DNA from 2 places in the Streptomyces sp. NPDC057900 genome. Region 1 is predicted to be linked to the other one. Evidence: riboswitches for the same ligand, from Rfam matches in the RefSeq annotation. Region 1 holds a riboswitch; the other holds the start of a gene.
What was found. A riboswitch is a leader RNA that binds a small molecule or an ion and turns the genes downstream of it on or off. The one in region 1 is predicted to bind glycine.
Positions count from the first base shown of each region.

Region 1 (5,729 bases):
CGATGCGCTCAAGAACCTGTCCATTCAACATCTTCGGCATGCCGTCGGAACCCGCCAGGTTCAGCTCGATCTCCATGCCCATGAGGTTGCGCGGCCGGTCGAATCTCCGCTCCGCCAGTAGCCTCTCCAGCCCCTCAAGGCACTGGTGGAGCTTCCGTCGGTACCTCTGCCGATCGGACAGGTCAAAGGCTCCCGCCACGACCTTCTCCCCCATCGACGTGTCCCTCCATGAGTGGGCGGCCCGCGGCCCAGACCGCTCGCGTCACGATCGATAATGCCCAGACGGGGTGATCCATAACGCCCCGCGGACGGTGCGCACCCGCTAATCTGATGACCGCGGCCCGGGGCACATTCACTCGGCATGAGGCAGTGAGCGGTTTCCACCGTTCGGGGTGTGAGAAAAGCACCGACGTGTTTCGGCCTACCGCGTCGGAGGGAAAACCCGAGGCGGCAGCTGCGCCGCTCACACCGAATCAGCATAATCTCCGCATAATAAAGTCTGGATACTGCCTTGCCGGCAATAGTAGTGACGGCTAGTGGAATCACCGCGTGAACACGTGTCGTATAAACTCCGCGGACGAGGCAGAGAGTTGACGCACCGGCTCAGTCACCGGCCTCCTCTGGCCCCGCACGCCGACAGCGCCGTCTGCACCCGCCCACGCTCCACCGTGTCTCCGAAGTGAGAGGCGACCCACTATGCCCCTGCATGTTCCTCCGGCCCCCGCGCCCGCGCTGAGAAGCGTCCTCGCGGCACTCGGTTCACCCACCGCGGTCCGCGAGGCCCGAACACCTGCCCTGCGGTCGGCCCACGGCCCCCTGAGCCCCGAACACCCGCTCCCCGTACACATGCTGGACCGCGGCGGGCCGGGCGGACTCGCACCCACCACCCGGCTCACCGCCTGGCGCTTCCAGATCCGCGGCGCGGAGCGGGCGATCGCCGCGGCGGACACCATGCTCACCCCCGACGGCTGGACGTTCTCGCACTTCTTCGAGGGCCCCTACATCGCCTCGACGGAACTCGCCCTGCGCCAGGCGGAGGCGGCGAGCACGCACTACCAGCCGAGGCTGCTGTCCATTCCGGAGCTCTACATGCTGGCGCTGTGGCTGCACGAGGACACCGAGGCCGACGCGTCCACCGGGTCCCCCGCCCCGGCCGATCTACTGGTACCACTGGCTCCCGCCCCTCCGGGCATCGCGGCACACCGTCCGCACCAGGTCGCCGAGCTGCTTCCCGTGATCACCACCCGCATCACGCCCGGCCCCGGCCCCCTGCTCGGCTCCCCGGCCTGACCTCCGGCCGCCCCCCACTTCACTGTGCCCCGCCTCCGATTCCGGTGGCGGGGCACAGTGCGCGCGGCAGCGCGCGGGGGACAGTGCGCGGGGGCGCGTTCGCGCCCCATCCGGACTAGCCCCATCCGGCCACCCCGAACCACCCGAATTGACAGGGCAGTTGCGTTGAACCGTCCGGCCGGGTGACGCGTCATGAGAGGAGAAGCAGCGCTGCCGCGAAATCCCTGCGGATTGACGCCCGTGGGGCAACACTGGGACCGGACCGATCGATACGGGGGGCGGCCATGAACACCTCTTCAAGCCGCAGGACACTCAACTCAACGCAGCGAAAGAACCCAGCCATGTGTCAGCACCAGCCACCCTGCCCCACAGCCGACTCAGCCGACCGGGAGGCAGCACGCCCGGTGGCACACCATCCGGAACAGGGCTGGAGCCTGCTGTGCAACGGCGTCCTGCTCTTCGAGGACACCGGTGAGCTGCTCCCGGACGGGCAGATCATCGCGCCCCACCGGCCGCTGGAAACGGGCCGGGTGGTGAAGGCCGCCTGACCGGGGCGGACAGGCGGATACGGGGAGGGGCCGGCCCGGAGAGATCTCCGAACCGGCCCCGACGCAGTCGCGCGTCACACGGCGACGTCCATGACGTCGGTCCCGTCAGTTGTCGTACTCGTCCAGCGGCGGGCAGGAGCAGACGAGGTTACGGTCACCGAACGCACCGTCGATCCGGCGCACCGGCGGCCAGTACTTGTCCGCGGCGGTGACCCCGGCCGGGAAGACCGCCACCTCACGGCTGTAGCCGTGCGCCCAGTCCCCGCCCAGCGCGGCCGCCGTGTGCGGGGCATTGGCCAGCGGGTTGTCGTCCGCGCCCCACTCGCCGGAGGCCACCTTCTCGATCTCGCCGCGGATGGCGATCATCGTGTCGCAGAAGCGGTCCAGCTCCGCGAGGTCCTCGCTCTCGGTCGGTTCGATCATCAGCGTGCCGGCCACCGGGAACGACATGGTCGGCGAGTGGAAGCCGTAGTCGATGAGCCGCTTGGCCACGTCGTCGATGCTGACACCGGTCGCCTTGGAGATCGGCCGCAGATCCACGATGCACTCGTGCGCGACGAGCCCGGCCGGGCCGTTGTACAGAATCGGGTAGTGCGGCTCCAGCCGCTTGGCGATGTAGTTCGCGGCGAGGACGGCGACCTGCGTCGCACGCTTCAGGCCCTCCCCGCCCATCAGGCGTACGTACGCCCAGGAGATCGGCAGGATGCCCGCAGAGCCCCACGGCGCGGCCGAGATCGGGCCGACCCCCGTCTCCGGACCGGCGGCGGGCTGCAGCGGGTGGTTCGGCAGATACGGCGCCAGGTGCGCGCGCACCCCGACCGGGCCGACGCCGGGGCCGCCGCCGCCGTGCGGGATGCAGAAGGTCTTGTGCAGGTTCAGGTGCGAGACGTCGCCGCCGAAGTGGCCCGGCTTGGCGAGCCCGACCAGCGCGTTGAGGTTGGCGCCGTCCACGTACACCTGGCCGCCCGCGTCGTGCACCTCCGCGCAGATGTCCGCGACGTGCTCCTCGAAGACACCGTGCGTCGACGGGTAGGTGATCATGAGCACGGCCAGCTCGTCGCGGTGCTGCTCGATCTTGGCGCGGAGGTCCTGGATGTCGACCTCACCGTCGTCGGCGGTCTTCACCACGACGACCCGCATACCGGCCATCACCGCACTGGCCGCGTTGGTGCCGTGCGCGGAGGACGGGATCAGGCAGACGGTCCGCCCCTCGTCACCGTTGGCACGGTGGTACGCCCGGACAGCCAGCAGCCCGGCGAACTCGCCCTGTGAGCCGGCGTTCGGCTGGATGGACACCGCGTCGTAGCCGGTGACCTCGGCGAGACGCTCCTCCAGCTCACGGATGAGCGTCAGGAAGCCCTGGGCCTGCCCGGCCGGCGCGAAGGGGTGCAGCGCACCGAACTCGGGCCAGGTGATCGACTCCATCTCGGCGGTCGCGTTCAGCTTCATGGTGCAGGAGCCGAGCGGGATCATGCCGCGGTCCAGCGCGTAGTCGCGGTCGGCGAGCTTGCGCAGGTAGCGCAGCATCGCGGTCTCGGAACGGTGCTGGTGGAAGACCGGGTGGGTCAGCACGTCGTCGGAGCGCAGCAGCCGCTCGGGCAGCGCGTCGGCGGTCGTGGCGTCCAGCGCCTCGATGTCACCGCTGACACCGAAGGACGCCCAGACGGACGCGATCTCGGTACGCGTGGTGGTCTCGTCACAGGCGAGCGAGACGAGGTCGCCGTCGACGAGGCGCAGGTTCACACCGCGCTCGCGGGCGTCGGCCACGACCTCGGCGGCCCGGCCGGGCACCCGGACGGTGAGCGTGTCGAAGTGTGCGGCGGTGACGACGTCCACGCCGCCGGCCCGCAGGCCCTGGGCGAGGATCGCGGCGTAACGGTGGGTGCGCCGCGCGATCGTCCGCAGCCCGTCGGGGCCGTGGTAGACGGCGTACATGCCGGCCATCACGGCGAGGAGCACCTGGGCGGTGCAGATGTTGCTGGTGGCCTTCTCGCGGCGGATGTGCTGCTCGCGGGTCTGGAGGGCCAGCCGGTAGGCCTTGTTGCCGTCCGCGTCCACGGAGACGCCGACGAGACGGCCCGGCAGGCTGCGGGCGAACTTCTCGCGGACGGCCATGAAGCCGGCGTGCGGTCCGCCGAAGCCCATCGGCACGCCGAAGCGCTGCGTGGTGCCCACCGCGATGTCCGCGCCCAGCTCCCCGGGCGAGGTGAGCAGGGTGAGCGCCAGCAGGTCGGCGGCGACGGTGACGATCGCGCCCAGCTCGTGGGACTGCTCGATGACGGGCCGCAGATCGCGCACGGCTCCGGAGGCGCCCGGGTACTGCAGCAGTACGCCGAAGACGCCGCGCTCGGCGATCTCCGCCGGGATGCCGTCGGTCAGGTCGGCGACGACGACCTCGACACCGGTCGGTTCCGCGCGGGTCCGGATCACGGCGACGGTCTGCGGGAGGGCTTCGGCGTCGACCAGGAAGACGCCGTTCTTCACCTTGCCGACGCGCCGCGCCAGCGCCATCGCCTCCGCGGCGGCGGTGCCCTCGTCGAGCAGCGACGCACCGGAGGTGGGCAGTCCGGTCAGGTCCGCGACCATCGTCTGGAAGTTCAGGAGGGCTTCGAGACGGCCCTGGGAGATCTCCGGCTGGTACGGCGTGTAGGCCGTGTACCAGGCGGGGTTCTCCATCACGTTGCGCAGGATCACCGGCGGGGTGAACGTGCCGTAGTAGCCGAGCCCGATCATCGGGGCCAGCACCTGGTTGCGGTCGGCGAGCGCACGCAGCTCGGCCAGCACCTCGGCCTCGGTGCGGGCCGTCGGAAGCCGCAGCGCCTCTGCGCTCCGGATGACATCGGGCACCGCGGCGGCGGTGAGCTCGTCGAGCGAGCCGTAACCGACCTGGGCGAGCATCTTCGCCTGCGCCGCGGCGTCGGGACCGATATGACGCTGCTCGAACGGGATCCCCTGTTCGAGCTGGGAGAGCGAAGTGCGGCTGGGGGTCATGGTGGAGGCCTCCTGGTCTGTCACGACCTGCGAGGGGCACCGCGGCGCGGGGTGCCCGAACGGCCTCCCCCTCTGTCATCTCAACCTGAGAGCTTCACCGGTGCCCATTGCGTGCACCGGCTTTCACCGTCGGTGAGGGAGGGACCCACTCGGCACCCGGCCGTGCGGAGCCCGCCCTGCTTTCCAGAGTGACCTCGTCCGTGCGGTACGGGGGCCTGAGAGATTCCGGGGAGGATTTGCTCCTTCGGCGCCTCCGGATTCGCTCCGGAGGACTCTCCCGCACGGGGTAAGCAGCCGCCTCCAGCCTACCAGCGGGGTGCCCGGCAGAGTTTTCGAGTGGCCAACCCCACGGTTCTGCACTTCTGTGGTTCCTGTGGAGTACCCGCGACCCGTGGGAGGGACCGTGCAGACCGACATCGATCCGCGCAGCCTGATCGGCCGCAAGGCCTTCGACCGCGAGGGCACCAAGATCGGAACCGTGGACGAGGTCTACCTCGACGACGCGACCGGTGTGCCGGAGTGGGCGGCCGTACGCACCGGGCTGTTCAGCCGGGACGCCTTCGTTCCGCTGGAACCCAGTGAATTCGTCGAGGACACCCTCCGCGTCCCCTTCGACCGCGCGCTGATCAGGGACGCACCCGACTTCGGGGTCGGCCGGCACCTCTCGCCGGAACAGGAACTCCAGCTCTACCGGCACTACGGTCTGGACTCCCCGCCGGAGGAGACCGCCCCCGACCGGGACTTCGGCAGGCTGGCCGGCCAGGACGAGTAGTCGGCCGGGTCCCGCACGAGCGGCAGCGGATCGGCCGGCCGGAGTTCCGGATCGTCGACGCGGAACGTACGCACCCGGCCGGGCGCCGATTCCGGCTCCTCGAAGCGCACGGTGACCCGGCCGACCCC
Region 1 is NZ_JBHVOI010000006.1:9,970-15,698, reverse strand. Features, by position in the region: gene ACFVQ0_RS22915 (glutamate-cysteine ligase family protein) at 1-214, opposite strand, end outside; gene ACFVQ0_RS22910 (hypothetical protein) at 697-1,290, shown strand; gene ACFVQ0_RS22905 (DUF5999 family protein) at 1,632-1,838, shown strand; gene gcvP (aminomethyl-transferring glycine dehydrogenase) at 1,944-4,829, opposite strand; glycine riboswitch at 5,023-5,119, opposite strand; gene ACFVQ0_RS22895 (PRC-barrel domain-containing protein) at 5,233-5,601, shown strand; gene ACFVQ0_RS22890 (DNA polymerase IV) at 5,526-5,729, opposite strand, start outside.

Region 2 (5,729 bases), on a different contig from region 1:
GGCCGCGCCGCCGGGCGTCGCGGGCCAGCCAGCCGCGCACCCAGGACTGGGTGCCGCAGTCGTGGACGACGACGGAGACGCCGGAGCGCAGCACCCGCCACAGCCCCCAGTAGTGGGCGACGCGGACGAGCGGGCGGTAGAGGGCGTACGGGACTAAGCGCGGCAGCAGGGCGGCCCAGCGGTCCCTGGTGTCCTGGGAGTCGATGACGCGGGCGGAGACGGCCCGTGCGATCAGGGTCGATTTGCCGCTGCCCGGCAGCCCGGAGACCACCACCACATCGCCGGCCACGAAGTGCAGGCCGCGCGGGCTGCGCCCGGCCCGGTCGCGCAGGTCCCGGACGACGGGTCCGCGCGGGCCCCGTGCCTCCCGGGCCGGCGCGCCCGGCTGTGCGGGCAGTGCGCCGTGCTCGGCCCCCGCGGTCGCCGCGTACCGCTGCAACGTCATCGCCATCCCCCTGTCGGCCGACCCACACCTGCCAAGAAGTGTAAAGAAAAGGTAATGCGGCACAAGCGCGCGACCCGCCGGATCCGGTGGGGTACCGGCGCCCCACCGACCGGAGATGCGTGCGATGATGACCCGGCCAACTGCATAAAGGCCGCTTGAATCCGCGCGGGAGAGTTCCGGCCACCGGCCGGGCGCCGAAGGAGCAAGATCCTCCCTTGAATCTCTCAGGCCCCGTACCGCGTGGATGAGGCAGATCTGAAAAGCGAGTCGCCCCGCGGCTCCACCCAAGGTGCAAGCCGAACCCCTCCGGGGCCTCTCGGCGAACCTCTCAGGTTCCGATGACAGATGGGGAGGGATCGTCCTCGTCGTCATGCCCTGGGAGCCACATCCATGAGCACCGCCCCCCGCCTTACCGCCCTCGATGCCCTGCACCGTTCGCTGGGCGCCACCATGACCGACTTCGCGGGCTGGGACATGCCGCTGCGGTACGCCAGTGAGCGCGACGAGCACATCGCCGTGCGCACGAAGGCCGGCCTCTTCGACCTCTCCCACATGGGCGAGATCACCGTCACCGGCCCCCAGGCCGTGGACCTGCTGAACTTCGCGCTGGTCGGCAACATCGGCACCGTCTCCGTGGGCCGGGCCCGCTACACGATGATCTGCGCCGAGGACGGCGGCATCCTGGACGACCTGATCGTGTACCGGCTGGGCGAGACCGAGTACATGGTGGTCGCCAACGCGGGCAACGCGCAGATCGTGCTGGACGCGCTGACCGCCCGCGCCGGGGGCTTCGACGCCGAGGTGCGCGACGACCGCGACGCGTACGCGCTGCTGGCCGTCCAGGGCCCGGAGTCCCCCGCCATCCTGGCCGCCGTCACCGACGCGGACCTGGACGGGCTGAAGTACTACGCCGGACTGCCCGGCACGGTCGCCGGGGTGCCCGCGCTGATCGCCCGTACCGGCTACACCGGCGAGGACGGCTTCGAGCTGTTCGTCGCGCCCGCCCACGCCGAGCAGCTGTGGAAGGCCCTCACCGAGGCCGGCGCCTCGCGTGGCCTGATCCCGTGCGGGCTGTCCTGCCGCGACACGCTGCGCCTGGAGGCGGGCATGCCGCTGTACGGGCACGAGCTGACCACCTCCCTCACCCCGTTCGACGCCGGTCTCGGCCGGGTCGTGAAGTTCGAGAAGGAGGGCGACTTCGTCGGCCGCAAGGCCCTGGAGTCCGCCGCGGAGCGCGCCGAGACCGCCCCGCCCCGCAAGCTCGTCGGCCTGGTCGCAGAGGGCCGCCGGGTGCCGCGCGCCGGGTTCCCGGTCGTCGCCGGCGGCCAGGTCATCGGCGAGGTGACCTCCGGTGCCCCCTCGCCCACCCTCGGCAAGCCGATCGCCATGGCGTACGTCGACGCCGCGCACGCCACGCCCGGCACCGAGGGCGTCGCGGTGGACATCCGGGGCAGCCACGAGCCGTACGAGGTCGTGGCGCTGCCGTTCTACAAGCGCCGGAAGTAACGGCCGCCCGCGTCGAGAAGTGACGCGGTCGTGTCTCACACCGTAAGACCATCGTTCATCAGCACTCCCCCGCGTACAGGAGAATTCAGGTCATGAGCAACCCCCAGCAGCTGCGGTACAGCAAGGAGCACGAGTGGCTGTCGGCCGTCGAGGACGGCTCGGCCACGGTCGGCATCACGGAGCACGCGGCCAACGCGCTCGGTGACGTCGTCTTCGCCCAGCTCCCCGAGGTCGGTGACACGGTGACCGCGGGCGAGACCTGCGGCGAGCTGGAGTCGACCAAGTCGGTCAGCGACCTGTACTCGCCGGTGACCGGCGAGGTAACCGCCGCGAACCAGGACGTCGTGGACGACCCCTCGCTGGTGAACTCCGCGCCGTTCGAAGGCGGCTGGCTGTTCAAGGTGCGCGTCACGGAGGAGCCGGCCGATCTGCTCTCCGCCGACGAGTACACCGCGTTCTCCGGCAACTGAGACCCCAAGGGACCACCTGATGTCGCTTCTCAACTCCTCCCTCCACGAGCTGGACCCGGACGTCGCCGCCGCTGTCGACGCCGAGCTCCACCGTCAGCAGTCCACCCTCGAAATGATCGCCTCGGAGAACTTCGCTCCGGTCGCGGTCATGGAGGCCCAGGGCTCCGTCCTGACCAACAAGTACGCCGAGGGCTACCCCGGCCGCCGTTACTACGGGGGCTGTGAGCACGTCGATGTGATCGAGCAGATCGCCATCGACCGCATCAAGGCGCTCTTCGGGGCCGAGGCCGCGAACGTGCAGCCGCACTCCGGCGCGCAGGCCAACGCCGCCGCGATGTTCGCGCTGCTGAAGCCGGGCGACACGATCATGGGCCTGAACCTGGCGCACGGCGGTCACCTGACCCACGGCATGAAGATCAACTTCTCCGGCAAGCTCTACAACGTGGTCCCGTACCACGTGGACGAGACCGGTCTCGTGGACATGGCCGAGGTCGAGCGCCTCGCCAAGGAGTCCAAGCCGAAGCTGATCGTCGCCGGCTGGTCCGCCTACCCCCGCCAGCTGGACTTCGCCGCCTTCCGCCGCATCGCGGACGAGGTCGGCGCGTTCCTGATGGTCGACATGGCGCACTTCGCCGGTCTGGTCGCCGCGGGCCTGCACCCCAACCCGGTGCCGCACGCCCACGTCGTCACGACCACCACGCACAAGACCCTCGGCGGCCCGCGCGGCGGTGTGATCCTCTCCACCCAGGAGCTCGCCAAGAAGATCAACTCGGCGGTCTTCCCCGGCCAGCAGGGCGGCCCGCTGGAGCACGTGATCGCGGCCAAGGCGGTCTCGTTCAAGGTCGCGGCGGGCGAGGAGTTCAAGGAGCGCCAGCAGCGCACCCTGGACGGCGCCCGCATCCTCGCCGAGCGTCTGGTGCAGCCGGACGTCACCGAGGTGGGCGTCTCCGTGCTGTCCGGCGGCACCGACGTGCACCTGGTCCTGGTGGACCTGCGCAACTCCGAGCTGGACGGCCAGCAGGCCGAGGACCGGCTCCACGAGCTGGGCATCACGGTCAACCGGAACGCCATCCCGAACGACCCGCGGCCGCCCATGGTCACCTCCGGTCTGCGGATCGGCACCCCGGCGCTCGCCACCCGCGGCTTCCAGGCGGCGGACTTCACCGAGGTCGCGGAGATCATCGCGTCCGCCCTGAAGCCGTCCTACGACGCCGACGACCTGAAGGCCCGCGTGGTCGCGCTCGCCGAGAAGTTCCCGCTGTACCCCGGTCTGTAGTCAGACCTGCGCATTTGCACATTGGGGCGGGGCACCACGCACACTGAGAGGTGAGCGGGGTGCCCCAACCCTTGCCCCCCGCTCTTGCCCCGCTCTTCGGGCCGACCCGGCCCGTACCGCACCACCCGGCAGACAACGGCGTCTACCAGCGCTTTTGAGGAGTTACCCGTGGCCATCTCGGTCTTCGACCTGTTCTCGATCGGCATCGGCCCGTCCAGCTCCCATACGGTCGGCCCGATGCGCGCCGCCCGGATGTTCGCGCGCCGGCTGAAGAACGAGGGCCTGATGGCCCACACGGCCTCGATACGCGCCGAGCTGTTCGGCTCGCTCGGCGCCACCGGCCACGGTCACGGCACGCCCAAGGCGGTGCTGCTCGGCCTGGAGGGCGAATCCCCCCGCACCGTCGACGTCGAGACGGCCGACGACCGGGTCGCCGAGATCCGCTCCACCGGCCGGCTCAACCTCCTCGGCATGCACGAGATCGACTTCGACGCCGACAAGCAGCTGGTCCTGCACCGCCGCAAGAGGCTGCCGTACCACGCCAACGGCATGACCGTCTTCGCGTACGACCGCGACGGCGCCCCGCTGCTGGAGAAGACGTACTACTCGGTCGGCGGCGGCTTCGTCGTCGACGAGGACGCGGTGGGCGAGGACCGGATCGTCCTCGACGACACCGTGCTGAAGCACCCCTTCCGCACCGGTGACGAGCTGCTTCGCCTCGCCCAGGACACCGGCCTGTCGATCTCGTCCCTGATGCTGGAGAACGAGCGGGCCTGGCGCACGGAGGACGAGATCCGCTCCGGTCTGCTCGACATCTGGCGCTCCATGCAGGCGTGCGTCTCGCGCGGCATGTCCCGCGAGGGCATCCTGCCCGGCGGTCTGAAGGTCCGCCGCCGCGCCGCGAACACCGCCCGCCAGCTGCGCGCGGAGGGCGATCCGCAGACCCACGCGATGGAGTGGATCACCCTCTACGCGATGGCGGTCAACGAGGAGAACGCCGCGGGCGGCCGTGTCGTCACCGCTCCGACGAACGGCGCCGCGGGCATCATCCCGGCGGTGCTGCACTACTACATGAACTTCGCGGCGGGCGGCGCCACCGAGGCGGAGAAGGACGACAGCGTCGTCCGCTTCCTGCTGGCCGCCGGCGCGATCGGCATGCTCTTCAAGGAGAACGCCTCCATCTCCGGCGCGGAGGTCGGCTGCCAGGGCGAGGTGGGCTCCGCCTGCTCCATGGCCGCGGGCGCCCTCGCCGAGGTCCTGGGCGGCACCCCCGAGCAGGTGGAGAACGCCGCCGAGATCGGCATGGAGCACAACCTGGGCCTGACCTGCGACCCGGTCGGCGGCCTCGTCCAGATCCCGTGCATCGAGCGCAACGGCATGGCGGCGGTCAAGGCCGTCACGGCGGCGAAGATGGCCCTGCGCGGCGACGGCAGTCACAAGGTCTCCCTCGACAAGGTCATCAAGACCATGAAGGAGACGGGCGCGGACATGTCCGTCAAGTACAAGGAGACGGCGCGCGGCGGGCTCGCGGTGAACATCATCGAGTGCTGAGCGCATAGGCCCATCGGCGCGCCGACGGGAGAACGAGCGAGGGCCCGTCCCATGGTGGGACGGGCCCCGCGCCGTGCGGAAGGTCAGCCGCGGCTGAGGTACTCGGCGTAGAAGCTGCCGCCCTCGCCCTCCAGCTCCGCCTTGTTCTGCTTGCCGTACGTGATGCCGTACGGACCACCGACGTTGAAGAACTCCGTGTTCTCACGCGAAGCGTCGAACTCGTAGTAGTTGGCCCCGATCTTGCCGGCCTCCTCGCCGCTCCCGCCGCCGTTGGCGGCGGCCGGGGCGGCGGCCATGAATCCTGCAGCGGCAACGGTGGCCAGCGTGATTGCGATACGGCGAACCATGGGTCACTCCTTTTGCGGTACATCACGGTTAGTGCGGGCGATTCACCATGAACCGGGCGGGGCGATGTCCGCAGCAGGCACGCCAAGTTCTCGTCGGGAGTTGCACCGAACGGATTCCCCTGTTGCCCCAACTG
Region 2 is NZ_JBHVOI010000002.1:1,460,361-1,466,089, reverse strand. Features, by position in the region: gene ACFVQ0_RS13890 (AAA family ATPase) at 1-445, opposite strand, end outside; glycine riboswitch at 602-694, shown strand; gene gcvT (glycine cleavage system aminomethyltransferase GcvT) at 836-1,951, shown strand; gene gcvH (glycine cleavage system protein GcvH) at 2,044-2,421, shown strand; gene glyA (serine hydroxymethyltransferase) at 2,441-3,697, shown strand; gene ACFVQ0_RS13870 (L-serine ammonia-lyase) at 3,866-5,248, shown strand; gene ACFVQ0_RS13865 (hypothetical protein) at 5,332-5,595, opposite strand.
Region 2: linked by a shared signal. The riboswitch ahead of gcvT (glycine cleavage system aminomethyltransferase GcvT) and the one ahead of gcvP (aminomethyl-transferring glycine dehydrogenase) in region 1 are both predicted to bind glycine.